One region of the Mucilaginibacter litoreus genome, then DNA from elsewhere that is predicted to be linked to it. Evidence: riboswitches for the same ligand, from Rfam matches in the RefSeq annotation. Region 1 holds a riboswitch; each other region holds the start of a gene.
The links. A riboswitch is a leader RNA that binds a small molecule or an ion and turns the genes downstream of it on or off. The one in region 1 is predicted to bind S-adenosylmethionine.
Positions count from the first base shown of each region.

Region 2: it holds a riboswitch for S-adenosylmethionine, as region 1 does, so the genes downstream of both, metH (methionine synthase) here and ACFQZX_RS11885 (peroxiredoxin) in region 1, are expected to answer to the same signal.
Region 3: it holds a riboswitch for S-adenosylmethionine, as region 1 does, so the genes downstream of both, ACFQZX_RS09560 (O-acetylhomoserine aminocarboxypropyltransferase/cysteine synthase family protein) here and ACFQZX_RS11885 (peroxiredoxin) in region 1, are expected to answer to the same signal.

Region 1 covers NZ_JBHTHZ010000010.1:15,329-23,617, reverse strand. Annotated here, with positions in the region: gene ACFQZX_RS11895 (PAS domain-containing sensor histidine kinase) at 1-170, opposite strand, end outside; gene ACFQZX_RS11890 (1,4-beta-xylanase) at 508-1,584, shown strand; SAM riboswitch class I at 1,712-1,828, shown strand; gene ACFQZX_RS11885 (peroxiredoxin) at 1,968-2,603, shown strand; tRNA gene ACFQZX_RS11880 (tRNA-Cys) at 2,620-2,690, shown strand; gene dacB (D-alanyl-D-alanine carboxypeptidase/D-alanyl-D-alanine endopeptidase) at 2,748-4,172, opposite strand; gene ACFQZX_RS11870 (APC family permease) at 4,144-5,580, opposite strand; gene ACFQZX_RS11865 (sodium-translocating pyrophosphatase) at 5,726-7,966, shown strand; gene ACFQZX_RS11860 (DUF6496 domain-containing protein) at 8,008-8,187, opposite strand.
Region 2 covers NZ_JBHTHZ010000013.1:7,767-16,055, reverse strand. Annotated here, with positions in the region: gene ACFQZX_RS13540 (S8 family serine peptidase) at 28-1,674, shown strand; gene metF (methylenetetrahydrofolate reductase [NAD(P)H]) at 1,809-2,765, opposite strand; gene metH (methionine synthase) at 2,875-6,591, opposite strand; SAM riboswitch class I at 6,727-6,837, opposite strand; gene ACFQZX_RS13525 (DUF6249 domain-containing protein) at 6,974-7,330, opposite strand; gene ACFQZX_RS13520 (RNA polymerase sigma factor) at 7,550-8,131, shown strand; gene ACFQZX_RS13515 (hypothetical protein) at 8,128-8,289, shown strand, end outside.
Region 3 covers NZ_JBHTHZ010000005.1:313,485-321,773, reverse strand. Annotated here, with positions in the region: gene rplT (50S ribosomal protein L20) at 1-227, shown strand, start outside; gene ACFQZX_RS09570 (homoserine dehydrogenase) at 296-1,528, opposite strand; gene ACFQZX_RS09565 (homoserine O-acetyltransferase family protein) at 1,528-2,583, opposite strand; gene ACFQZX_RS09560 (O-acetylhomoserine aminocarboxypropyltransferase/cysteine synthase family protein) at 2,662-3,975, opposite strand; SAM riboswitch class I at 4,201-4,314, opposite strand; gene ACFQZX_RS09555 (hypothetical protein) at 4,707-4,955, opposite strand; gene ACFQZX_RS09550 (DUF3291 domain-containing protein) at 4,952-5,659, opposite strand; gene ACFQZX_RS09545 (GAF domain-containing protein) at 5,735-6,217, shown strand; gene ACFQZX_RS09540 (alpha/beta fold hydrolase) at 6,210-6,860, shown strand; gene ACFQZX_RS09535 (DNA-3-methyladenine glycosylase) at 6,860-7,462, shown strand; gene ACFQZX_RS09530 (pyridoxamine 5'-phosphate oxidase family protein) at 7,509-8,009, shown strand; gene kynU (kynureninase) at 8,053-8,289, shown strand, end outside.

The DNA of each region.
Region 1 (8,289 bases):
CATTCAATTTCTCCTGAAGTATACCCTAATGCAGAATAAAAACCGCTTGACCACTTTATATCCCTTGTGTTAAGATTGTACTCCCATACACCAATATCGATATTATCAAACAGTTCTATAATGTGGGCCGTTTTTTCGCTAAAAAAAATATGTTCTTCAGTTGAACCCATTTAAGCTGTTATCAATATCTATTAATTAAGTGTGTAAACACTAGTTCTATAACTTTGTTGCTTATTATATATTGTTTTAATACCTAAATTATTAACAAAGCAATATTTATACGTATGGTTTATAAATGTGGTTTGTTTAGGTAGTTTTAGTTAAAAATATTACAATTATAGCGAACTCGTCCTAACATGGGTAATCAAATTTGAACTATTGCATTAATATGGTAATATTATAATTTGCTAAACTCATAAATTAAATGGCATAAGTATCTTAACTCATATATACAAAAGGCAGTCAAAATCAATCCTTTTTGCTAAGTTTATTACCTTTACAATTAATATGAAAAACAGATTTATTAAAAGCGTACTTATATTATTAATTTCAAGCGTAACAGCGTTGAACAGTAGCGCCCAAAACGCGGGTGCGCCAAACAAAGTTTGGTCCGTATCTAAAGCAAATGCGTGGTATGCACAGCATAAATGGATGACCGGGGCCGACTTTATGCCAAGCAGTGCTATCAATCAATTAGAAATGTGGCAGGCCGATAGTTTCGATCCTGCAACTATCGACAAAGAATTGGGTTATGCGGAAGAAATTGGTTTTAACACAATGCGGGTTTTTTTATACAGCCTTGCATGGCAGCAGGATAAAGCCGGCTTTAAAAAGCGTGTTAACGATTATCTGGCCATTGCCAATAAGCATCACATAAAAACAATGTTTGTATTTTTTGATGATTGCTGGAATGCGGATGCAAAAATTGGTAAGCAGCCGGCACCAAAAACCGGTGTTCATAACTCTGGCTGGCTGCAGGACCCCGGTAATCGCTTAAATAATCCGGGTCAGGTGCAAATGTTACAGGCTTATGTAACTGATGTGCTAACAACTTTTAAGCATGATAAGCGCATACTGCTTTGGGATTTATATAACGAGCCTGGTAACTCAAAGAAAAAAGACGCATCTTATGATCTGCTGACTAAAGTATTTACATGGGCACGGGCTGTAAGCCCCGATCAGCCATTGTCTGCCGGGCTTTGGGACTGGACCTTCGAAAAACTCAACACTTACCAGGCTTTAAATTCCGATATCATAACTTACCATGATTATACGGAAGAACCATCGCACCGTAAAACTATACAGTTGCTTAAAACCCATGGCAAGCCGCTTATATGTACAGAATATATGGCCCGTACACGCGGCAGCCGTTTTGAAACAATTATGCCTATGCTGAAGCAAGAAAATGTTGGTGCTTTAAACTGGGGGTTTGTAATGGGTAAAACCAATACTATATATGCCTGGGACAACCCAATACCCGATGGCAGTGAACCTAAGGAATGGTTTCATGACATTTTTCGTAAGGATGGCACAGCCTATAAACCCGAAGAAGTAGAATTGATAAAAAAACTAAATGGTAAGTAACGCTTATATTTTAGCAATTTTTTATTCCTGTTTATCAATTAGTTAAACTTAATCCAAAAAAATTATTATAAAGTCTATAGGTTTTATAGAATTTATAAATATCTTTGTGACGTTATCGTTCTTTAAATACTTATCCAGAAAGACAGAGGGAAGGGCCCAACGAAGTCTTAGCAACCTGTACCGCTTAGGTAAAAGGTGCTAATTCCTGCTTCAATGATTTTATGCATTGTAAGACAGATAAGCTGATTTAAATGATTAATATGCCTGTGGCATATTTCCTTTTCTGCTTAGGCATGCCGCTTAATTCCGGATAATCTTATTGGGAAAATATTAAACATAACTTACTTATTAGTAAGTAAATAATTAACTAAAAACTTTGTAAAATGAGCTTACGAATTGGCGACGACGCCCCAAACTTTAAAGCACAAACCTCACAGGGGGAAATTGATCTGTATGAATATCTTGGCGACGGCTGGGGAGTTTTATTTTCTCATCCGGCAGATTACACGCCAGTTTGTACAACCGAGTTGGGTAAAACCGCATCGCTAAAAGATGAATTTGATAAACGCAATGTAAAAGTGCTTGCATTGAGTACCGACAATGTAGAATCGCATAAAGGATGGATCAACGATATCAATGAAACGCAAAACGTTGAGGTAAACTTCCCTATAATTGGCGATGAGGACCGCAAAATTGCTGAAGCTTATGATATGATACACCCAAATGCTTCGCTCACGGCAACAGTACGTTCATTATTTATCATCGGGCCGGACAAAAAAATTAAACTGATCATCAGCTATCCTGCATCTACAGGCAGAAATTTCCAGGAAATACTAAGGGTGATAGATTCACTGCAACTAACCGCTTACCACAGCGTTGCTACACCTGCCGACTGGAAAGACGGTGATGATGTAGTTGTATTGCCTTCGATAAAAACAGAAGATATCCCTTCAAAATTTCCAAAAGGATTTAAGGAAGTAAAACCATATTTGAGAACGACACCTCAGCCCAATAAGTAAGTAAAGGGTAATAACAAGTCGCGTGGCCGAGAGGATAGGTGAGGGTCTGCAAAACCTTTTACGGTAGTTCGAATCTACCCGCGACGTCTAAACTGCTGACTACTAACTATAACTGTGGCGATGGGATTTATGCCCATCGCTTTTTTACTTTAATACATCCAGCAGCCTGAACATCTTTTCGCGAATACCGCTGCCCGGGCCATTATAGTTGTTTACCATGATGGAAAAGCATAACTGCCTGCCATCATGCACCTGAAAGCCCGCATAAGCCTGTACACTGTTAATACTGCCGCTTTTCATCTTCATGTCGTTGTAAATGGGAAGGCTGTCATAAAAGTCATCAAACCAGCTTTCTTTTTTTGCAGATTGAAGTATCCTGGCAACTGTTGATGTGGTAATTCTATCCTCCGGTGACAGACCGCTGCCGTCAAAAATATTCATGGAGCGTTTATCAATACCCTTCATTTCCCAAAAAGCTTTAAGGGCGTCAACACCGTCGGCAGTTGAAGCTTGTTTTCCTGCCTTTAAGGCTATACTGGCAAGCAGTTGCTCGGCATACAGGTTAATGCTTTTTCTGTTGAGCCAATATACTATCTGGCTTAAAACCGGTGAATTGATAACAGTAAGGCTTTTAGTGTTGGCCGGCACCTGCATATCTTTTTCGGCCAGCATCAGGGAAGATTGCGGGCTGTTGTTTACAGGGATGCCTAAGCGTTTAAGCGTGTCGCTCAGCCGAAGCGCAGCATCAAACGCCGGATCAGGAATGGCGGCAGATACACGTTTTTTGGTTTGATCTACAGCGTAAGTGCCACGCAGGTACATTATTTTGCTGTTAAAAGCAGGCAGATAAGGGTAAGCCTGATCGCCGGTTTTGGCAGCGCCGTTGGTCAGTTCGCTTTTATATTGCAGGTAACTGGTTTCAGGAGACGTACCTTCCACGGTGATGGTATTACCAACACTGCCAGTCTTGAGCAAAATATCAAATTGGTTTTCGCGCCAGCAAAGCCCTGCAATGCCAGCACCATAATAGGTGCCCAAGTCCTGCCATATCCAACCATCCGGGATTGACTGTTGATTGAATACACCGTTATCGCCTATAATTCCACCGTTAATCCTTTTTACACCTGCCTTTTGCAATGCAGCCACCATTGCTTTTAGTACAGCGTTTTCTTTGGTTGCAGACCACCGCCAACTGCCTAAAGTTGGGTCGCCACCACCTTTAATAATCACATCTCCGTTAAGTGTGCCCGATGCATCTATATATCCCGAATAGTTTAACTGAGTTTCGTATCTAAAATCCTTGCCTAAAAGATTAAAGGCGGTAATACTTGTAACCGTTTTAAGTGTAGAGCCGGGCGCCAAACCCATATCAGGGTTGGCGGTGAAAACAGTTTCGCCGGTTTTAGTGTCCAGAACGGTTAATGATACTGATGCATATTTGCATTGTTCGTCAGACTGAAAACGGTTAAAGGCGGATTGTAATTTTTTTTGCAGGTCAGATTGCGCGCAGACCGCGTCTGCAATAAAAACGAATATTAAACTAATTAACCACGTCTGCTTTATCTTCATTACGGCTACTTACTTTTGTCAAATAATAAATTGGTATGCCTATCAGCACAATTAACAGTCCATATTTAACGTAATCGCTCTTATAAACGCATAAAAGTGCGCAAAAAGCAACTCCCATCAATATATAAAGCGCTGGCAGTACAGGGTAACCAATTGCTTTATAAGGGCGTTCGGCATTTGGCATTTTTTTGCGCAAAATATAAATACCTAAAATAGTGAGCACATAAAACACTACCACCACAAATGATATCATATCCAATAAATCGCCGTAGCGGCCGCTTAAACACAATAACGAAGCAACAAAAGCTTGTATCCAAAGGCCAAACTGCGGTACGCCAAACTGGTTAAGGGTACCGGTACGTTTAAAGAACAAACCATCTTTAGCCATGGTATAATAAACCCTGGCACCAGAAAGTATCAGTCCGTTATTGCAGCCAAAGGTTGATATCATGATCATTACAGCAATGATATAGGTACCTATGTTACCAAAAATTACATGCGATGCGGTTACCGCCACGCGGTCTTTATCGGCACTGGCAATATCCTGTAAAGACAATACGCCTGTATAAACTACGTTTGCCAGTACATAAATAACGGTTACGATAATAGTACCAAACATCATACTCAGCGCTACGTCACGCTTAGGGTTTTTCATTTCGCCGGCTACAAAGGTTACGCTGTTCCAGGCATCGCTGCTGAAAATAGAACCAACCATTGCAGCAGCTATTGCACCCAGGGCAGCACCCATTGTTAATTGAGTGATGGAACCATCTTTAGCAAGGTTATGCAGGTCCCAGGGTGTAGCCCAGTTAGCACGCCATATATCGCCTTTGAAGGCCAGAAAGCCAAAAGCTATCAGCCCGAATAAACTTAACAGCTTGGTTAAAGTGAAAGTTGTTTGGATTAATTTACCGCCTTTAACCCCTCTGGTATTAATAAACGTAAGGAAAATAATAAGTATGATGGATACGATCTGTGCTGCGCTGATTTTAAGCGACCCGGTTTGAAAAACAATGTTATCCTCGCTTAACGGCTTCCATAAATAAGCTGCGAATTTGGAGAAGGCAACACCCACAGCTGCAATTGTACCGGTTTGTATAACCGCAAAGAAGCTCCATCCGTATAAAAATGCGATCAGTTTGTTGTAGGCTTCTTTCAGATATACATACTGGCCCCCCGCTTTCGGGAACATGGCGCTTAGCTCGCCGTAGCTCAATGCCGCGGTAAGTGTCATGAAGCCTGTTAAAAGCCATACAGCTATCAACCAGCCAGATGAACCAACATTGCGTATAATATCGGCGCTTACAATAAAAATACCTGAACCGATCATGGAACCGGCAACCAGCATGGTGCCGTCGAGCAAACTTAATTCGTGTTTTAGTTTAGATGGAGTGGGTTCGTTAGCCATTAGGGTTAAAGGGTTTAAACCACTAAACTATTCAAAAACTTTATAATTTGACACGCTATTGTGAATAATTAATTTACTATTTTGCATCAACCAATTATATCTGCTTTTACATAAAAAGCACTTAAACACTTTATAAACTAAATTTATGGATCTTTTGAACAATTACTTAATCTATCTGATCCCCGTCTTTGGCTTGATAGGAATACTCGTTATGGCGGGTAAATCTGCATGGGTCACCAAACAGGAAACGGGCGATGCTTCTATGAACCAGCTTGCCGGTTACATTGCTGATGGGGCAATGGCATTTTTACGTGCTGAATGGAAGATACTGAGCTACTTTGTAATTATAGCAGGCATTTTACTGGCGTGGTCGGGCACTACAGTTGCTACATCCAGCCCTGTTATAGCTGTATCATTTTTAATAGGGGCGTTTTTATCGGCCTTTGCAGGTTATATAGGTATGCGCATTGCCACTAAAGCCAATGTTCGCACTACTCAGGCCGCTAAAACCAGTCTTGCACAGGCACTTAAGGTATCATTTACCGGTGGTACGGTTATGGGCCTTGGGGTAGCGGGTTTGGCTATTATAGGCCTGGGCTCGTTGTTTATTGTTTTTTATACCATGTATGTAAAAAACGTAGGTGGTAATGTAAATGGCGAAGACATGGCAAAAGCCCTTGAGGTTTTAGCAGGTTTTTCATTAGGGGCTGAGTCTATTGCGTTGTTTGCCCGTGTAGGTGGTGGTATATATACCAAAGCTGCCGACGTAGGCGCCGACCTTGTTGGAAAGGTTGAGGCCGGTATTCCTGAGGATGATGTGCGTAACCCGGCTACTATTGCCGATAACGTAGGTGATAACGTAGGCGACGTGGCCGGTATGGGTGCCGACTTGTTTGGCTCTTATGTAGCTACTATGCTGGCTACAATGGTATTAGGCCGTGAAATTGTTTCGGCAGATAACTTTGGCGGTATTGCTCCGGTTTTATTGCCTATGGTTATAGCGGGCTTAGGCCTGATATTTTCTATAGTAGGCGCTGCTATGGTTAAGATCAAAAAAGAGACAGACAGTGTGCAAAGTGCTCTTAACGTAGGTAACTGGGCATCTATAGTATTAACAGCTATAGCCACTTACTTTGTTGTACAATGGATGCTGCCTGCCGGCAACATGCATCTTACACGTGATCTGGATGAGACAGGGGCTGTTAAAGCGGGTGCATTGGTGTTCACCAAAAACGGTGTATTTGCCTCTATTTTAGTAGGCCTGGTGGTTGGTACTTTAATGTCTATCATTACCGAATATTATACTGCTATGGGCAAGCGCCCGGTGCTGAGCATTATTAAACAATCATCAACAGGGCATGCCACCAACATTATTGGTGGTTTGGCTATCGGTATGGAATCAACAGTAATGCCGATAATTGTTTTGGCTGCCGGTATTTACGGCTCATACTTTTTTGCAGGCTTATACGGAGTGGCTATTGCCGCGGCCGGTATGATGGCCACTACAGCCATGCAACTGGCCATTGATGCTTTCGGCCCTATTGCGGATAACGCGGGTGGTATTGCCGAGATGAGCCGCCTGCCCGAGGAAGTGCGCCACCGTACCGATAACCTGGATGCTGTAGGCAACACTACTGCGGCAACTGGTAAAGGCTTTGCCATTGCATCTGCAGCGCTAACCTCATTAGCTCTATTCGCTGCCTTTGTAGGGGTTGCAGGCATCGAGCATATCGACATATACAAAGCTAATGTACTGGCTGGCTTGTTTGTTGGCGGTATGATACCTTTTATTTTTTCGGCACTTGCAATCTCTGCAGTGGGCCGTGCAGCCATGTCAATGGTTGAGGAGGTTCGCCGCCAGTTCCGCGAAATACCCGGTATAATGGAATACAAGGCAAAACCAGAGTATGAAAAATGTGTGGCTATCTCAACCAAAGCCTCAATTCGCGAAATGGTAGCGCCCGGCTTAATAGCACTGATCACTCCGATTGTTATAGGATTTGCCTTTGGCCCGGAAGTATTGGGTGGCTTACTGGCCGGTGTTACCGTTTCAGGCGTGTTAATGGGTATCTTTCAAAGCAATGCCGGTGGTGCGTGGGATAACGCTAAAAAATCATTTGAAAAAGGTGTTGAGATTAATGGTGAGATCTATTACAAAAAATCGGAACCACATAAGGCCTCTGTAACGGGTGATACCGTGGGCGATCCGTTTAAAGATACTTCTGGCCCGTCTATGAATATCCTCATCAAACTGATGTCGATAGTATCGCTGGTTATTGCGCCTCACTTAAACCACGAGGTAAATACTAATGCACATATACAAAAACAGTTAAAAATTCAATCCATGAATACCACTCATGTAATGAAGGCTGATAACAAAGGATAAAAAGTAAGGCCTGCCAAATTTGGCAGGCCTTACTTTTTATGTTAGTCCTTCTTTTTTTTAGGAACTTTTGCGCCTTCTTTGCGGGCTTCTGATAACCCTATCGCTACAGCCTGTTTTTTACTGGTAACTTTTTTACCGCTACCGCTTTTCAATTTGCCTTCTTTCATCTCGTGCATGGTTTCTTCAACCTTGTCACCTGCTTTTTTTGAATACTTTGCCATGGTAGTATGTATTATATTACTTTTTATGTAGCAAAGTACTTGCCAGTTTAATTTAGATGCATGTTAAAGATTGCTGTATAATCAGCTATAATTGCAAAACAT
Region 2 (8,289 bases), on a different contig from region 1:
CAAATAAAAAGAAGTATTTATTAATTTATGCATTTTATCCGCAAGACGGTTACTGCTGTTGCACTTAGCGCGGCAATACTGATAAACTACAACGCAACCGCGCAGGTTGCACCTAAAGCCCCGGCAGAACTACCTAAAAACTGGCACTTAATGGACCTTAAAACTGATGGCTATTACGGCATCAGCCTTAACCAGGCTTATCAACTGGTAAAAGGTAAAAAAAGCAAGACAGTGGTTATTGCTACTATCGATAGCGGTATTGATACCGCTCAGGCAGATTTAAAACCTGTGCTGTGGACCAATACCAAAGAGATTCCGGGCAACGGTATTGATGACGACCATAATGGCTACATAGATGATATACATGGCTGGGACTTCTTAGGCGGCCCCGGCGGTAAATGCGATTTTACCGAAACTACTGAAGAGGTGCGCGAATACAATCGCCTTAAAAGCAAATATGAGAACCTGACATCGGCGCCTGCCGGGCAGGAAAAGGAGTTTGCTTACTGGGAGCAGGTGAAGCTTACCCATAACGAAACTGTCAATAAATCTAACACCGAGTTACAACAGCTACAGCCCATCCTGAATGCGCTGATGGCTACCAGCGGGTATGTAAAAAGAGCTTTAAATTTAAAGACTGATGGTACCTTTAAAAAAACTGACCTTGCTAAAGTTACTACCGCTAATGATACCGTGAAACAAAGCGTTGCCGTATGGCAGTCTGTTTTTGAGCAGGAAGGTGGTAACGAAACCAATGCCAAGATCATTAATGACCTAAGCGAATACCTGCAAAAACTAAACAACGATGTTAACCCAGATCTGGAAGCACGCGCGCGTATAGTTGGCGATGACCCTAATGTACAGGATGGCAAACCTTACGGCAACAACCTGCTTAAGTTTGCAGATGCTGAGCATGGTACAGGTGTTGCAGGCCTTATAGGCGCGGTACGCGGTAACAAATATGGTATCGATGGGGTTGCTGATAACGTTCGCATAATGGCAATTAAAGCGGTACCTAACGGCGATGAGTACGATAAGGACATCGCCAACGCTATAAGGTATGCCGTTGATAATGGTGCAAAAGTAATTAACATGAGCTTTGGCAAAAAGCTGTCACCGCATAAGGCATGGGTAGATGAAGCTTTTAAATATGCCGCATCTAAAAATGTACTGTTGGTACAGGCAGCAGGTAACGACAACCAGGATGTTGATGTTAAGCCTCAATTTCCTAATGATACATTTGAGGACGGCTCAGCCACTGATGCTGATAACGTTATCAGCGTAGGTGCATCTGCGGCACGCAAAGATGCCGAGCTTGCAGGCTCTTTCAGTAATTATGGTAAAAAGAATGTGGATGTGTTTGCCCCAGGCGTTAAAGTAACATCTGTAAATATGGATGCCGAATTTAACACTGCGGATGGTACCAGCTTTGCCTCACCTATCACTGCCGGTATTGCAGCTTTAATACTGGAGTACTATCCTAAGCTCAGCGCTAAACAGCTTAAGCAAGCTATTCTGGGATCGGCCACACCATTGACAGGCGTAATGGTATTAAAACCGGGCAGCAAAACAGATAAAGTTGATTTTACAACACTATCTAAAACAGGCGGCATAGTAAACGCTTACCGTGCGTTGCTTATTGCATCAAAAATGAAACCCGAGTTGCCTAATTAACACTATATATCATAACGAGTGCGGCCCGACTGAATCAGTCGGGCCGCACTCGTTTAGCACCTTGTCAAGATGAGCTTGTCCAACCACTTTGAAAGGTAAAGGCCTTCGACAAGCTAAGACTGACAAGTACTATACTAAAATATCGCCTCAGCAATGCGCTTTGTTGGGCCGGGATTACCCATTGTGTAAAAATGTAATACCGGCGCACCGAAATTAACCAGCTCTTTACACTGGTTGATCATCCATTCGATCCCAATATCCTTTACGTCCTTTTCTGATTTTGCATCGTGTATGGCATCACTCAGATCCTCGGGGATATCAATATGGAAAGTTTTAGCCAAGGAGATTAACTGCTTTGATGATGTTATTGGCTTAAGTCCGGGTATAATAGGTACATTGATACCGACTGCCCTACAGCTATTTACAAATTCAAAATAGCGTTTGTTATCAAAAAACATTTGTGTAACAATAAAGCTTGCCCCCATTTCTACCTTTTGCTTTAAATACTTAAAGTCGGTTTTAAGATTAGGCGCCTCAAAATGCTTTTCGGGATAGCCTGCTACGCCGATACAAAAATTGGTTTTCATCATGTTTTCGTAATGCTCATGCAGGTAAACGCCGTTGTTCATGTTTACAACCTGTTTAAGCAAATCGGTGGCATAACAATGCCCATTTGGGGTAGGCACAAATGATGTATCGCCTTTGCGGGCATCACCCCTTAGTACCAGTACATTTTCGATACCTAAAAAGTGCAGGTCTATCAAGCCGTTTTCGGTTTCATCTTTAGTAAAGCCACCGCATAATAAATGCGGCACGGTATCCACCTTGTATTTATTCATGATGGCTGCACATATAGCAATGGTACCCGGGCGTTTACGGTACGCCAGCTTTTGCAGCAGACCGTTATCCTGTTCTTTATATATAAAATCCTCGCGCAACGAAGTAACATCAATAAATGGCGGCTTAAATTCCATCAATGGATCAATAGCATCATAAATACCCTGGATGCTGTGCCCTTTCAACGGCGGTATCAGTTCAAAAGAGAATAGTGTTTTGCCAGCCGCGTTCTCGATGTGCTCAGTAATCTTCATTTAAGTATAATTTATCTAAGCGTCATTGCGAGGAACGAAGCAATCTACACAGGCAGGTTCGCTCTGTATAGTTTGGAGATTGTTTCGTTCCTCGCAATGACGCACCTCTTTAATAATTCAAATTAGGCCCCAGCCAACGTTCTACTGTTTCTATAGACATGTTTTTACGTTTGGCGTAATCTTCCACCTGGTCTTTGCTGATTTTGTTCAGGCCGAAATAACGTGCCTGAGGGTGCGCGAAATAAAAGCCGCTTACTGATGCGGCAGGCATCATGGCCAGGCTTTCAGTCAAATGCATATGGACACTTTCTTCAGCCTTTAAAATCTCAAATAAAGTAGTCTTTTCAGTATGATCCGGGCATGCCGGATAACCCGGCGCCGGGCGAATACCTTGATATTCCTCTTTGATCAGCTCTTCATTGCTCAGGTGCTCAGCCTTGGCATATCCCCAATATTCTCTTCGTACCAGTTCATGCATTTTTTCGGCAAAGGCTTCGGCAAGGCGGTCGGCAAGTGCTTTAGCCATAATGCTGTTATAATCATCATGGTCGCGTTCAAACTCAGCTACCAGTTCGTCGCAACCCAAACCGGCGGTTACAGCAAAGCCTCCCCAATAATCGGCAATACCGCTTTCTTTAGGCGCGATGAAATCTGCCAGCGCGTAGTACGGCTCACCTTTTACCTTTTCATTTTGCTGGCGAAGGGTATGAATGCGTGTAAGTAACTGACTCCGCGTTTCATCGGTGTATACTTCTATATCATCGCCTACACTATTAGCAGGCCAGAAACCAATAACTCCATCAGCGCGGAGCAACTTTTCATCAACTATTTTTTTTAATAGCGCCTGGGCATCATCAAAAAGCTTTTTAGCTTCTACACCTACAAACTTATCTTCAAATATCTTCGGATAGCTGCCACGCAGTTCCCAGGTATGAAAGAAGGGTGTCCAGTCAATATAAGGCACTAATTCTTCCAGCGGGAATGATTCAAATACTTTGGTGCCGGTAAAAGTTGGCGCAGGCGCCACCATACCATTCAGATTGATCTGAAATTTTTGGGCACGTGCTTGTTCAATACTTACAAAACGCTTGTCGCTCTTTTTATTGGCATGCGCTTCGCGTGCTTTAGCGTACTCATCTTTGATGCCTTGTATATAGCTGTCGCGGGTATCCTTATTCATCAGGCTGCTGCATACGGTAACACTGCGCGATGCATCCAGCACATGTATAGCGGCACCCGAATAATGTGGGGCAACCTTAACCGCGGCATGTATGCGCGATGTAGTGGCACCACCCAACAACAGCGGGATAGTAAAGCCTTCGCGCTCCATTTCCTTAGCAAAGTGTACCATCTCATCAAGTGAGGGAGTAATCAATCCGCTCAGACCAATAATATCCACATTTTGCTTTTTAGCTTCTTCAATTATTTTTTGTGCGGGCACCATCACGCCGAGGTCTATCACCTCAAAGTTGTTACAGGCCAATACCACGCCTACAATGTTTTTCCCAATATCGTGCACATCGCCTTTAACGGTAGCCATCAGCACCTTACCAGCATTACTTTTAGCGCCCTCACCCGGATTTTTAGCTTTTTCGGCTTCGATAAATGGCAGCAGGTAGGCTACGGCCTTTTTCATTACACGAGCCGATTTTACTACCTGCGGTAAAAACATTTTACCGGCGCCAAACAGATCGCCCACTATGTTCATGCCGTCCATCAGCGGGCCTTCAATCACTTCCAATGGGCGGGCATATTTCTGTCGGGCCTCTTCAACATCGTCATCCAAGTATTCAACAATACCTTTTACCAGCGCGTACGACAGGCGCTCTTCAACCGGTCCTTTCCTCCACTCTTCGTCTCTTACTATAGCTTTACCTTTACTTTTAATAGTATCGGCAAACTCAACCAAACGTTCTGTTGCGTCGTCACGGCGGTTAAGCAGCACATCTTCAACCAATTCAAGCAGGTCTTTAGGAATTTGTTCGTAAACTTCCAGCATACCGGCATTAACAATACCCATATCAAGGCCTGCCTTAATGGCATGATAAAGAAATGCCGAGTGCATAGCCTCGCGTACCACGTTATTGCCGCGGAACGAGAATGATATGTTACTTACACCACCGCTAACCTTGGCCAGCGGCAGGTTTTGTTTTATCCAGCGGGTAGCTTCAATAAAATCTACCGCGTAGTTATTGTGTTCTTCCAAACCGGTTGCCACGGTAAGGATGTTGGGGTCAAATATGATGTCCTGCGGAGGGAAGCCAACCTCATCAACCAGTATACGGTAGCTGCGCTCACATATCTCTTTGCGGCGCTCCAGTGAATCGGCCTGGCCTGTTTCGTCAAAAGCCATCACCACGGTTGCAGCACCGTAGCTTAATATCTTGCGGGCATATTCTTTAAACTTCTCTTCGCCTTCTTTTAGCGAGATGGAGTTGACGATACCTTTGCCCTGTAAACATTTTAAGCCCGCCTCCAACACGGTCCATTTTGATGAATCGACCATGATGGGTAGCTTGGCAATATCGGGCTCGCTCGCAACCAAATTCAGGAATTTCACCATCACAGCCTCAGAATCTATCATTCCCTCATCCATATTAATATCGATAACCTGAGCACCACCTTCTACCTGCTGTAATGCAACAGAAAGAGCTTCCTCATAATTTTCGGCAAGGATAAGCTTGGAGAATTTTGGTGAGCCGGTGATATTGGTACGCTCACCTATATTTACAAAGTTAGTTTCGGGAGTTAAAGTTACGGCTTCCAAACCGCTCAAACGCAGGTAAGGCTGTATCTCCGGAATTTGGCGGGGTGGATACTTTGCAGCCTTTTCGGCGATACATTTGATATGATCGGGCGTGGTACCGCAACAGCCTCCTACTATATTTACCAAACCAGCTTTTATAAAATCATCTACCTGGTGGGCGGTTTCATGCGGGGTTTCGTCATAAGCGCCAAACTCGTTAGGCAGGCCGGCGTTGGGGTAGGCTGAGATAAATACACCTGCCTTTTCAGAAAGTTCCTCTAAGTGCGGACGCATCTCTTTTGCACCCAGCGCACAGTTTAAACCAACCGATAACAAATTGGCATGGCTGACAGAATTCCAGAAAGCCTCAACAGTTTGGCCAGACAAAGTACGGCCTGATGCATCGGTAATGGTACCTGAGATCATGATTGGAAGCCTGCGATCTGGCCCCCCTCTAAATCTCCTCCCAGTGGCTGGAGACTTCTTTAATTCGTTGGCATACCTATCTATCGCAAACAACGCTGCCTTTGCGTTCAGCGTATCAAAAATGGTTTCAACCAGCAGCACATCAGAGCCGCCATCAACCAGCCCGCGCACCTGCTCGTAATAAGCCTCGGCAAGGTCATCAAAAGTAACGGCGCGGTAACTCGGGTCATTAACATCGGGCGACAGCGATGCTGTGCGGTTGGTAGGGCCGATAGCACCGGCTACAAACCGTGGTTTTGATGGATCTTTTGCCGTGTATTCATCAGCCGCTTCCCGGGCCAGGCGCGCACCCTCATAGCTTAGCTCGTAGCCCAGCTCTTCCATATGGTAATCGGCCAGCGAAATGCGTTGGGTGCTGAATGTATTGGTTTCTATAATATCGGCACCGGCTTCCAGGTACTCGGCATGTATAGCTTTTATAACATCCGGCCGTGTAAGGTTCAACAGGTCATTGTTACCTTTAAGATCAGATGGATGGTTACGAAAACGCTCGCCGCGAAAATCAGCTTCTGTCAGCTCGTACCGTTGTATCATGGTACCCATTGCCCCATCAATAACCAGGATGCGTTTTTGTAGTTCTTTTCTAATATCCATTTGTATCAGTTGGCAGTTGCCGGTTACCAGTGGGCAGTTAAACAAGCGGGTACAGCAAATACTGCAAACTGCTTACTCAAAACTGCAAACTGTATGTAGCTTACTCGAAAAGTCGGGGTGTAATGGGTTGACTTTCACTTATCTGTCCCGTTCATTTAATAGAGCCGGGTAGAATGTAGCACCTTGTTAAGTAACAGGTTGCTAAGACATCGCAGGGTCTAATCCCTCCGTCTTTCTCCATAAGCGGTACAAAGATGAATAATAATGTTGTAAAACGCAAATAGTAGCATAAGCGCTACAAAAAAAAGCCTTGCAGGTATTAACCCACAAGGACTATCTTTAACTCTAATTTTGTCAACCTGTTTCAGGACGACTGCTTTGCTTATTCCCCTTTGTTGTCGTGATACAGTTCTTTCTTTTCAATGCGATAGGAAAGCACCAGGCCGAGGCCGCCAAAAATCGCTATCAAGCCAAAGTAAATAGCCTCGTTCTCATCCTGTGTACTGGCAAAAGTAGTGCGATCTAAAACATAAGCTAAAAACAGGCCTAAGCCCGAACCTATTAATAGCAACCCCCATTTAAGATTTTGCCATGGAGCTGGCTGTGGTTTATAAGCCCGGGGGTCCATGCCTCGTTCTATCATTGCCATGCGCTCCCGGTTTCTCATATAAAAAATTCCAAATATTAGGGCAAATAAGCCCAGAGAGATTAAAATCGGTATTAATATTTTTCCGTCCATGATATTTATTTTTTTTTGTTGATGTCACCACCATGGTGTATTTGCAGGCTATGACCACATCGTTTTTTAAGAGGTTACACTCATTGATAAATATTTTTAAAAGTACGATAACACCTTTCTGTATAAACTTACCTATACATATGATTTTTAAACCGTATATCTAAAATCGTAATTTAGTATGTAACCTAATATTGAATGTTGTAGTCAGAGAGGTTGTATATGCAAAGCAGGCTTTCGGATATTGAGTTGATAGAACAAACACTTGGCGGCAACCAGTCGGCCTATGCCGATCTGGTAAGGCGCCATCAGCGCTTTGTTTTCACACTGGCTATGCGCTTTGCAAAAAGCAGGGAAGATGCTGAAGAAATTGCGCAGGATTGCTTTGTGAAGGCTTATCGTTCGTTATCTTCCTTTCAGCAACAATCTAAGTTCAGTACCTGGCTATATACAATTGTATATACAACCGCTATGACTTTTTTAAGGAAAAAACGTGTTAATACTTCATCAATTGATGACGATGAAACCTATATCCAAATAGAGAATAAGCCCGGCGGTTTTGATGAACATAACGTAGAAAACAAATCGCGCAGCTTTTACCTTAATCAGGCCATTGAGCAGTTACTGCCTGATGATGCGACCATTATAACCATGTTTTACAAAGGCGAGCAGTCGCTTGAAGAAATAGCAGGAGTGTTAGGTATAGAGGCTAATACCGTTAAAGTAAAACTATTCAGGGCGCGACAGCGTTTAAAGGAAAAGCTGGAGCGTAATTTAAAACACGAAGTTAACGAACTGATATGAACAGCATTGAAGAAAGACTTTGGAATTACATTGATGGAACTTGTACCGATCAAGAACGGCAGGCCATCGCCCGGCTTATAGAGCGTGACGAAGCATATCGTAATAAGTATAACGAACTGCTGCTGTTTAATGAAAGCCTTAACAATATAGAGCTTGAT
Region 3 (8,289 bases), on a different contig from region 1:
AAAAAGGTTTACAGTATGCATACCGCGACCGTAAAACCAAAAAAAGAGAGTTCAGGGCTTTATGGATCCAGCGTATTAACGCGGGTGCCCGTCAGCATGGTATCTCTTACTCACAGTTAATGGGTAAGTTAGCCGCTAAAGAAATCGGTTTAAACCGTAAGGTGTTAGCTGATTTGGCTATGAACAATCCAGATGCTTTTAAAGCTATTATAGATGCTGTGAAATAATTTAGCACAACGCATAAACAAAATGGCCCCGAATTTCGGGGCCATTTTGTTTATAGTCGGTTTTGATTTTATAATACAGCACTTTCTAATTTGCGTTCTGCTAAGGTAATGCCGGTCAATTGATCAGCGAAAGCCACAAAAGCGTTGTCAGCATTTATCAGCTCCAGATTTTGAATAAGTGACTGCAGGTTGATTTTACCTATCACAAATTTATAATTGCCAGAATAAAAGCGCTCGTGAATTTCTTCAAAATTCAGTGCGTCTACCAAAGCCTCATCCTCATAGCGCAGATAAATATTTATCTCCACGTTATTCGTAAACTGTAGGTTGGTTAATCCTTTGGCTTTTTTGTACTCATAAGCATAATTATAGCGTAATGCAGCAATATCTGATAGTACTGCAGAACCAGTGGGGTGACCACCTGCGCCCTTACCAAAAAAGAATTGCTGATCGGCAAATGCAGCCTGCACTGTTACACCATTATATTCATACTCTACGTTATATAAAAACTCACTTTCATTTACAAACTTTGGCAGCACAAATAGGGTGACATGGCGGTCATCAAGCTCTTTGGCAACCGGTACCAATTTTATTTTAAGGTTTTTCTCGCGGGCGTATTGCAAATCATTGGCTGATAAATTTTGAATGCCTATGTTTAATACATTTTCAGGTTTGATAACCACCCCATAAGCATGTGATGCCGCTATGATCAGCTTGAACTTAGCATCAAAGCCGCCAACATCCATAGTAGGGTCCGTTTCAGCAAAGCCAAGGTCCTGCGCCTGTTTTAAAGCAGAATCGTAATCTAAATTTTCCAAAAATCCTTTGGAAAGGATGTAGTTTGATGAGCCGTTGAAAATACCGCTTATAGAGTGCAATAATTCATTATCATAATACTCTTCCAGATTACGAATGATAGGTATACTGCCGCAAACAGCGCCTTCGTACAATAAAGAGGTGCCATGTTTATGCTGAAGTTCGATCAGCTCATCCAGATAAATGGCAATCATCTTTTTACTGGCCGATACTACATTTTTACCAGAGCTAAGCGCTCTTGAAACAATCTCAAATGCGGCTTCGGTATCATTTATCAGCTCAACAATAGTGTTAATTTCTGGGTTATTCAGTATTTCATCCCTGTTAGTAGTAAAAAGCTCTTTTGGCAAAGAGCGCTCTTTTTCAGGGTTCTTTATTGCGATCTTTACAATTTCGAGATTCAGGTTTTTCGTTTTGATGATGTCATATAATCCCTGGCCTACAACACCAAATCCGAAGAGGCCAATATTCAATTTCTTGCTCATTAAGCTATTTTTTGTAATTCAATAATTTTTCCTTTTACATCCGTTTTCAAAAACGATGTAATAACTTTTGTAAGGTCTTCGGTTTCAATTAAAAAACCGTCGTGACCATAAAACGAATCCAATTCGGCAAATGCTGATTTAGGTATGTGCCTGAAAAGATATTGTTGCTCCTCTACAGGAAACAACACATCAGATTTTATACCAATTACAAGCGTGCGCGCTTTAATTAAACTTAGCGCCTTATCAACGCCATGCCTGCCTCTCCCAACATTGTGCGAGTCCATAGCTTTTGATAAATACCAGTAACTATAAGCATTGAACCGGTTAACCAGCTTTTCGCCCTGGTAATTCTGGTATGAAGCTGCTTTGAACGTTCCTGGTATATCATCACCATCTTCTTGCTGTGTAATGCCATAGGTTTTATAATTACGATAGGATAAGAGCGCAATGCTGCGTGCAGCCTTTAACCCTTTGCTGCCACCATCTGCAGAGCCGGCGAAGAAAGTACGATCTGCACTAATAGCCAGCCGTTGCGACTCATTGAAGGCGATTCCCCAAGGAGAGTGGCTGGCATTGGTAGCAATAAGTATCAGGTTTTTGATACGTTCGGGCTCCAGTATGCTCCATTCCAGTGCCTGCTGCCCGCCTAACGAACCACCTAAAAGTATTTCGATATGATCAATACCTAAATGGTTAGCCAACAATTGATGCCCTTTTACAATATCGCGGATAGTAAATTCAGGAAACGCTAAAAAATAGGGTTGACCTGTGGCAGGGTTATTACTAAGCGGGCTGGTTGTGCCGTATGGAGATCCCAGTACATTGGCACATATTATGAAATAATCGTCCGGATTGAAATGATCCTGATGGCCAAAAAGGCCTTTCCACCATTCAAAAACGTCGGAATTTGCAGTGAGGGCATGGCATACCCACACTACATTATCCCGGTTTTTATTAAGCGTGCCGTATGTAGTGTAACCTATCTCAATACCTTGTAAGCTACGGCCCGCTTCAAGTTCAAATTTTCCTGTATAGGTAAAGGTTTGTGTACTCATTTCTCTTTTGTTGTTATTAAGGGTAGCGCTTAGCGGCTACCCCTTCATAACCATCACTTAAAAACTAAAACTATAATATCAGGCATATATCAATTGTGGTAACTTCGCTAATGCCTGCTCGAAATCGGCTTTAATATCATCAATATGTTCAATACCAACAGCTACACGTAACAGGCCAGGGGTAACACCGGCAGACAATTGTTCAGCATCACTCAACTGCTGATGTGTGGTTGCAGATGGCTGAATGATCAATGTCTTTGAATCGCCCACGTTGGCCAGATGGCTAACAAGCTTAAGGTTATTTATTACTTCTGAAGCATTTTGCTTACCGCCATTTACTTCAAAGGATAAAACAGCGCCAAAGCCATTTTTTAAATACTTTTTAGCGTTAAGATGTTGTGGGGACGATTCAAGCCCGGGATAATTGACCTTTTTTACCTGCGGCTGCTGCTCAAGCCATTTGGCAAGCTCAAGGGCATTATCTACATGGCGTTGTACACGTAATGACAGGGTTTCCAACCCTTGTATGTTCAGCCATGAATTAAATGGCGATTGCGCAGGCCCAAAATCTCTTAAGCCTTCAACCCGTGCACGAATAATAAAATTGATATTACCAAATGGCCCGTTTTTGCCAAAAACATCGTTGAATATCAATCCGTGATAACCTTCGCTTGGCTCAGTAAATTGCGGATATTTACCATTGCCCCAATCATAAGTGCCCCCGTCTACAATTACACCACCAATGCTTGTGCCATGGCCGTTTATCCATTTAGTGGTCGATTCAACTACGATATGAGCGCCATGCTGCAGCGGCCTGAACAAATAACCTCCGGCGGCAAAGGTGTTATCTACTATTAAAGGCAAATCATGTTTATTAGCCAGCTGTGCAAGCTTCTCAAAATCGGGGATATTGAAACCGGGGTTTCCTATTGTTTCAACATAAAGCGCTTTCGTTTTATGGTCAATAAGTTTTTCAAGGTTCTCAGCAGAGTCATCTTCGGCAAAACGAACTTCAACACCAAGGCGTTTAAATGCCACCTTGAACTGATTATAAGTTCCTCCGTATAGAAAAGGAGAGGTGACGAAGTTATCACCTGCCTGCAATATATTATTTAAGGCGATAAACTGTGCTGCCTGGCCAGATGCTGTTGCAAGCGCAGCTATACCACCTTCAAGGGCGGCAATGCGCTTTTCAAAAACATCGGTAGTCGGATTCATGATCCTGGTATAAATATTACCGAATTCTTTAAGAGCGAAAAGATTTGCACCGTGCTCGGCATTATTGAAAACGTATGATGTAGTTTGATATAGCGGAACAGCACGCGAGTTAGTTACACTGTCCACTTCCTGGCCTGCATGTAACTGCAAAGTTTCAAATTTTAGGGCTGACATGATAGTAATGTTTTAAAATTGATTTAATTGTGTTGATTGACAAGGGATACAAATATCCACACTGGTTTGCACGTATTTTTTCGAAAAGAAAGGTGGACGTGGCTGCGTTAACAACAGCAGCAACACATACAAATACATCCTGCAGATTGGTTGTATACAGTTTGACCCGGTAGGGCTTTTGATGTGTTTGTTTTAGCTAAATAAATCAGACTTTTCATGATAATTAATTTATATCCCCCGGGTAATCTATTCTTCCGGGACAGGAATTGGCACCTTCTACACTTTGCAGGGTTGCCAGCGGTTCGTCGAGCCTGATCTCTCGCCGCTTCTTTATAAATCAAAATCCTTACGAAGGAAAATTGATCATGGTATTACTACCAAATAATGTTTCAAATATAGGGCAATAAAAAACTATCTTCCAAATAATATTTTAAAATTATTGTCAAATTTCATATAGATAGATGTAATAATTTTTTCTAATAATGTGCATTTTTATCTTTATACAGTGATACTATACAAGCCAAATTATATTTGGTTAATTAAATTTATAAATCTTAATTAGCTTATATTTAGCATTTTATATAAGTTTTATAAATAAGGACTATAAAGCATTTATTAGTTTAGTAAGAGTTAAAGCTAAATAATGAATATTTATGCCAAATAAAATTTTGTAATCAAAAATAATTTTTTATAACACAATGTATTTAAATGTATTATGATTTTTATTTATACTAATAATTATATCGATAATACGCATCCTGATAGTCTTGGCCCATTTCTTTAAAGCGGGCTGATACTTTTGCTAAAAACTCTTCGTCCAGTAGTTCAAATACTGAGTTTACTCCATCTGTCAAATCCATTTCAGGAATTTTAAAAGTTTGTTCAAGTGTGCCTTGTTCCATCTTAACGATGAATTTTTGGTTCATGCTCATGATGGTAATTTTAAAATCGGGGTGTGGTAATTCTGCAACAACTCTCATGGTGTGGTATGTAATAAGTGCTGCAACGGATCTTTTCCATTTAATGATCCGCTGCTGTCTAAAATTTTAAATCGGGCAAAAAGCTCCTCGCTATACCATCCTTCGCTACGTGTTTTTTTGATAACTTCAGCGTGCTCTTTGCTGCCATAAGCAAATGCTTTCATCTTATCTGCGTTTTCCCATATAGAAAAGGTTGCCTGCCTGTAAGCGGGCGCCTCGCCAATGCCAATGGAGGTAACATAGCCCGGCGCTTTAGTCATTAAATCTGCCACATCATCAACATGCGACCAAAAGTTTTTTAATCTGCTTATGCGAATGGTTGCACGTGTTAATACCGCAATAGGGCCTTCAATATCGCGGCCGGTTGGCTTTCCAAACGGCTCTTTTCCGTCCCACTTGCCATGGCTTTGAATAGGGCGGCATAATAAAGTCCAGCTTTCTTTAGTTAAGGCATTCCACCATTTACTAACAAAGGATTTTTGAGCAAAGCGATCGTAAGCTTCCCGGTCGTCCCAAACGGCCATTAATCCCCACTGTTGCCAATCGGGCTGCAGGTCAAATGTTCCGTTACTCCCGGTGCCAAGCAGTTTCCAAAAACTGCAGCCATTTTGTAATGACATAGGCAAACGGTGTATGGCCATTGCAAACAAAGCGAAAGGCACAAAAAGCTTTCGGTAACGTACTATAGTAAGGCTTACAATCATCTGTGTGCTAAATAAAATATTAAATATGATATTTGTCTTATTTACTTTCAGCTTAGTGTCATTACTTTTGCCTGCATGGCAGAAGACTTGAAAATTATAGGCTCGGCAAATAAAGTAGAGCAGTATCAATCGCTCATACCTCAAATAGAAGCCTTACTTTACGGCGAAACTGATCTGATAGCTAATCTGGCAAATATTGCTGCTGCGCTTAAAGAACAATTTAAATGGTTTTGGGTTGGCTTTTACCTGGTAAAAAACGATGAGCTTGTTTTAGGGCCGTTTCAGGGGCCGGTTGCCTGCACGCGCATTGCTAAGGCTAAGGGTGTTTGCGGCACAGCATGGAGTAAAGCAGAAACACTTATTGTTCCTGATGTAGATGCTTTCCCTGGGCATATAGCCTGCAGCTCGTTATCACGTTCGGAAATTGTTTTGCCATTGTTTCACCAGGGAGAAGTAATAGGGGTGCTTGATGTAGACAGTGAAGAACTGGATAAATTTGATGATACAGATGCAAAGTATCTTGAGCAAATTGTACAACTTATAAAATTCAATGCCTAAGGTCTTTTTGATATCTGGTTTGGGTGCAGATAAGCGCCTATTTGGCAACATAGTAATCCCTCCGCAGTATGAAGCGCTGGCTACCGACTGGCTGATTCCAGAGCAAAAGGATACTTTAGCTATTTATGCACAAAAAATTGCAAATCAATATCATATAACTCCATCAGATGCGGTTATTGGCGTGTCTCTTGGTGGGATGATAGCTACTGAAGTTGCCAAACACTTAAAGCTAAGTAAGGTGATTTTGATATCAAGTATCAAAACTGACAGTGAAGCACCTTTTTATTTTAAAGTTTTCCGTCGTATACCGCTGCAGCGGATAATTCCCGGCAAGCTATTCACTCAATTAGGTTTTTTAGTTAAATATATATTCGGATCTATGTCTGCCGTGGATCAGGTTTTATTTATGAGCATGCTTAAAGGATCGTCGCCAGTGTTTTTAAAATGGGCGATGGAAGCGGTACTGCAATGGAAAAATGATACGATACCCGATAATCTTTATCATATTATTGGCGATAATGACCTGGTGTTTCCTTATCAAAACATTAAAAACCCTACAGCAGTTATAAAGGGCGGCACGCACGTAATGGTGATTGACAGGGCCACTGAAATAAATGCCCTGCTTGCCGATATATTAACATAATGAAGTTACCGGAATTTTATTATCATAACCCCGATGTTGTAGCTCTTAGCCGAGACCTGATCGGCAAGTATTTGTTTACTTGTATCGACGGTGATCTTACCGGCGGATATATTGTTGAAACAGAAGCCTATGCAGGTGTTATTGATAGAGCATCACATGCTTATGGTGGGAGGTTAACGCCACGTACACAAACCATGTTTGCACAGGGAGGGGTTATTTATGTTTACTTATGTTATGGCATTCATGAAATGCTGAATATCGTTACATCTTCTGAAGGGCAGCCCCATGCCATTTTGATAAGAGCCATACAACCTACCGAAGGATTAGATACCATGCTTGCCCGACGTGGAATGGATAAACTTAAACCCAATATTACTAAAGGCCCGGGTTCGGTTGCAAAAGCCATGGGCATATCACGCAAAATAAACGCTGAAAGCCTACAAGGCGATACTGTCTGGATAGAAGACAGGGGGCTTACGTTTGCTGACGAAGAAGTTGCGGCTTGTCCGCGTATTGGGGTAGACTATGCAGGCGAAGATGCATTACTGCCTTACCGTTTTTATGTAAAAGGAAATATTTATGTAAGTAAGCCCAACAAATAACTGTCTTGATTGGTTATATGCTCGTCTATATAAATGAAATAATACTATGAGCAGCGATTGGTCAAAAACAGAGAGCCTGCAGTATTTGCAGGAAAGAGTAAAAGAAATAAAAACAGCTATGCTTACTACTTATAGCCCGGAAAAAGGCTTTAATAGCAGGCCAATGGGTACGGCTGATATCGATGACGAAGGAAATATCTGGTTTTTTACCAATGAATATTCACCTAAGGTAACTGAGATATCCGTAGAAAACACAATTTCGGTAACTTACTCAGATCCTAAAAATCACACCTATTTAAGTATTGTTGCCGAAGCCACAACAGTAGATGATAAAGCTAAAATGAAAGAGCTATGGAACCCTTTTATTGAAGCTTTTTTCCCAAAAGGCTTGGATGATCCGGCACTTACTCTTTTGAAAGTAACACCTACCGATGCAGAATATTGGGATAGCAGCAGCAGTAGCATGGTGGTACTATTTAATATGCTTAAAGCGCGGCTAACCGGTAAACAATATGATGAAGGGAAGCACGGCAACGTAGCTTTGTAAAATTAAGGCGGGTACACACCCGCCTTTTTTGTATAATTGAAGCATGGTTTACCAAAACAACCTTACTTACGCCCAACAGCAGGATGAGCATGATGAACTTAAACTATTCAGAAATGAGTTTTTGATACCGAGGCATAATGGCCACGATGCGGTATATTTATGCGGTAATTCATTAGGCTTGCAACCTCGTGCAGCAAAACAATACCTGCAGGAGCAACTTAACGCATGGGAAGACCACGCCGTTGAGGGATGGTTTACCGGTAACCAGCCATGGCTAAGT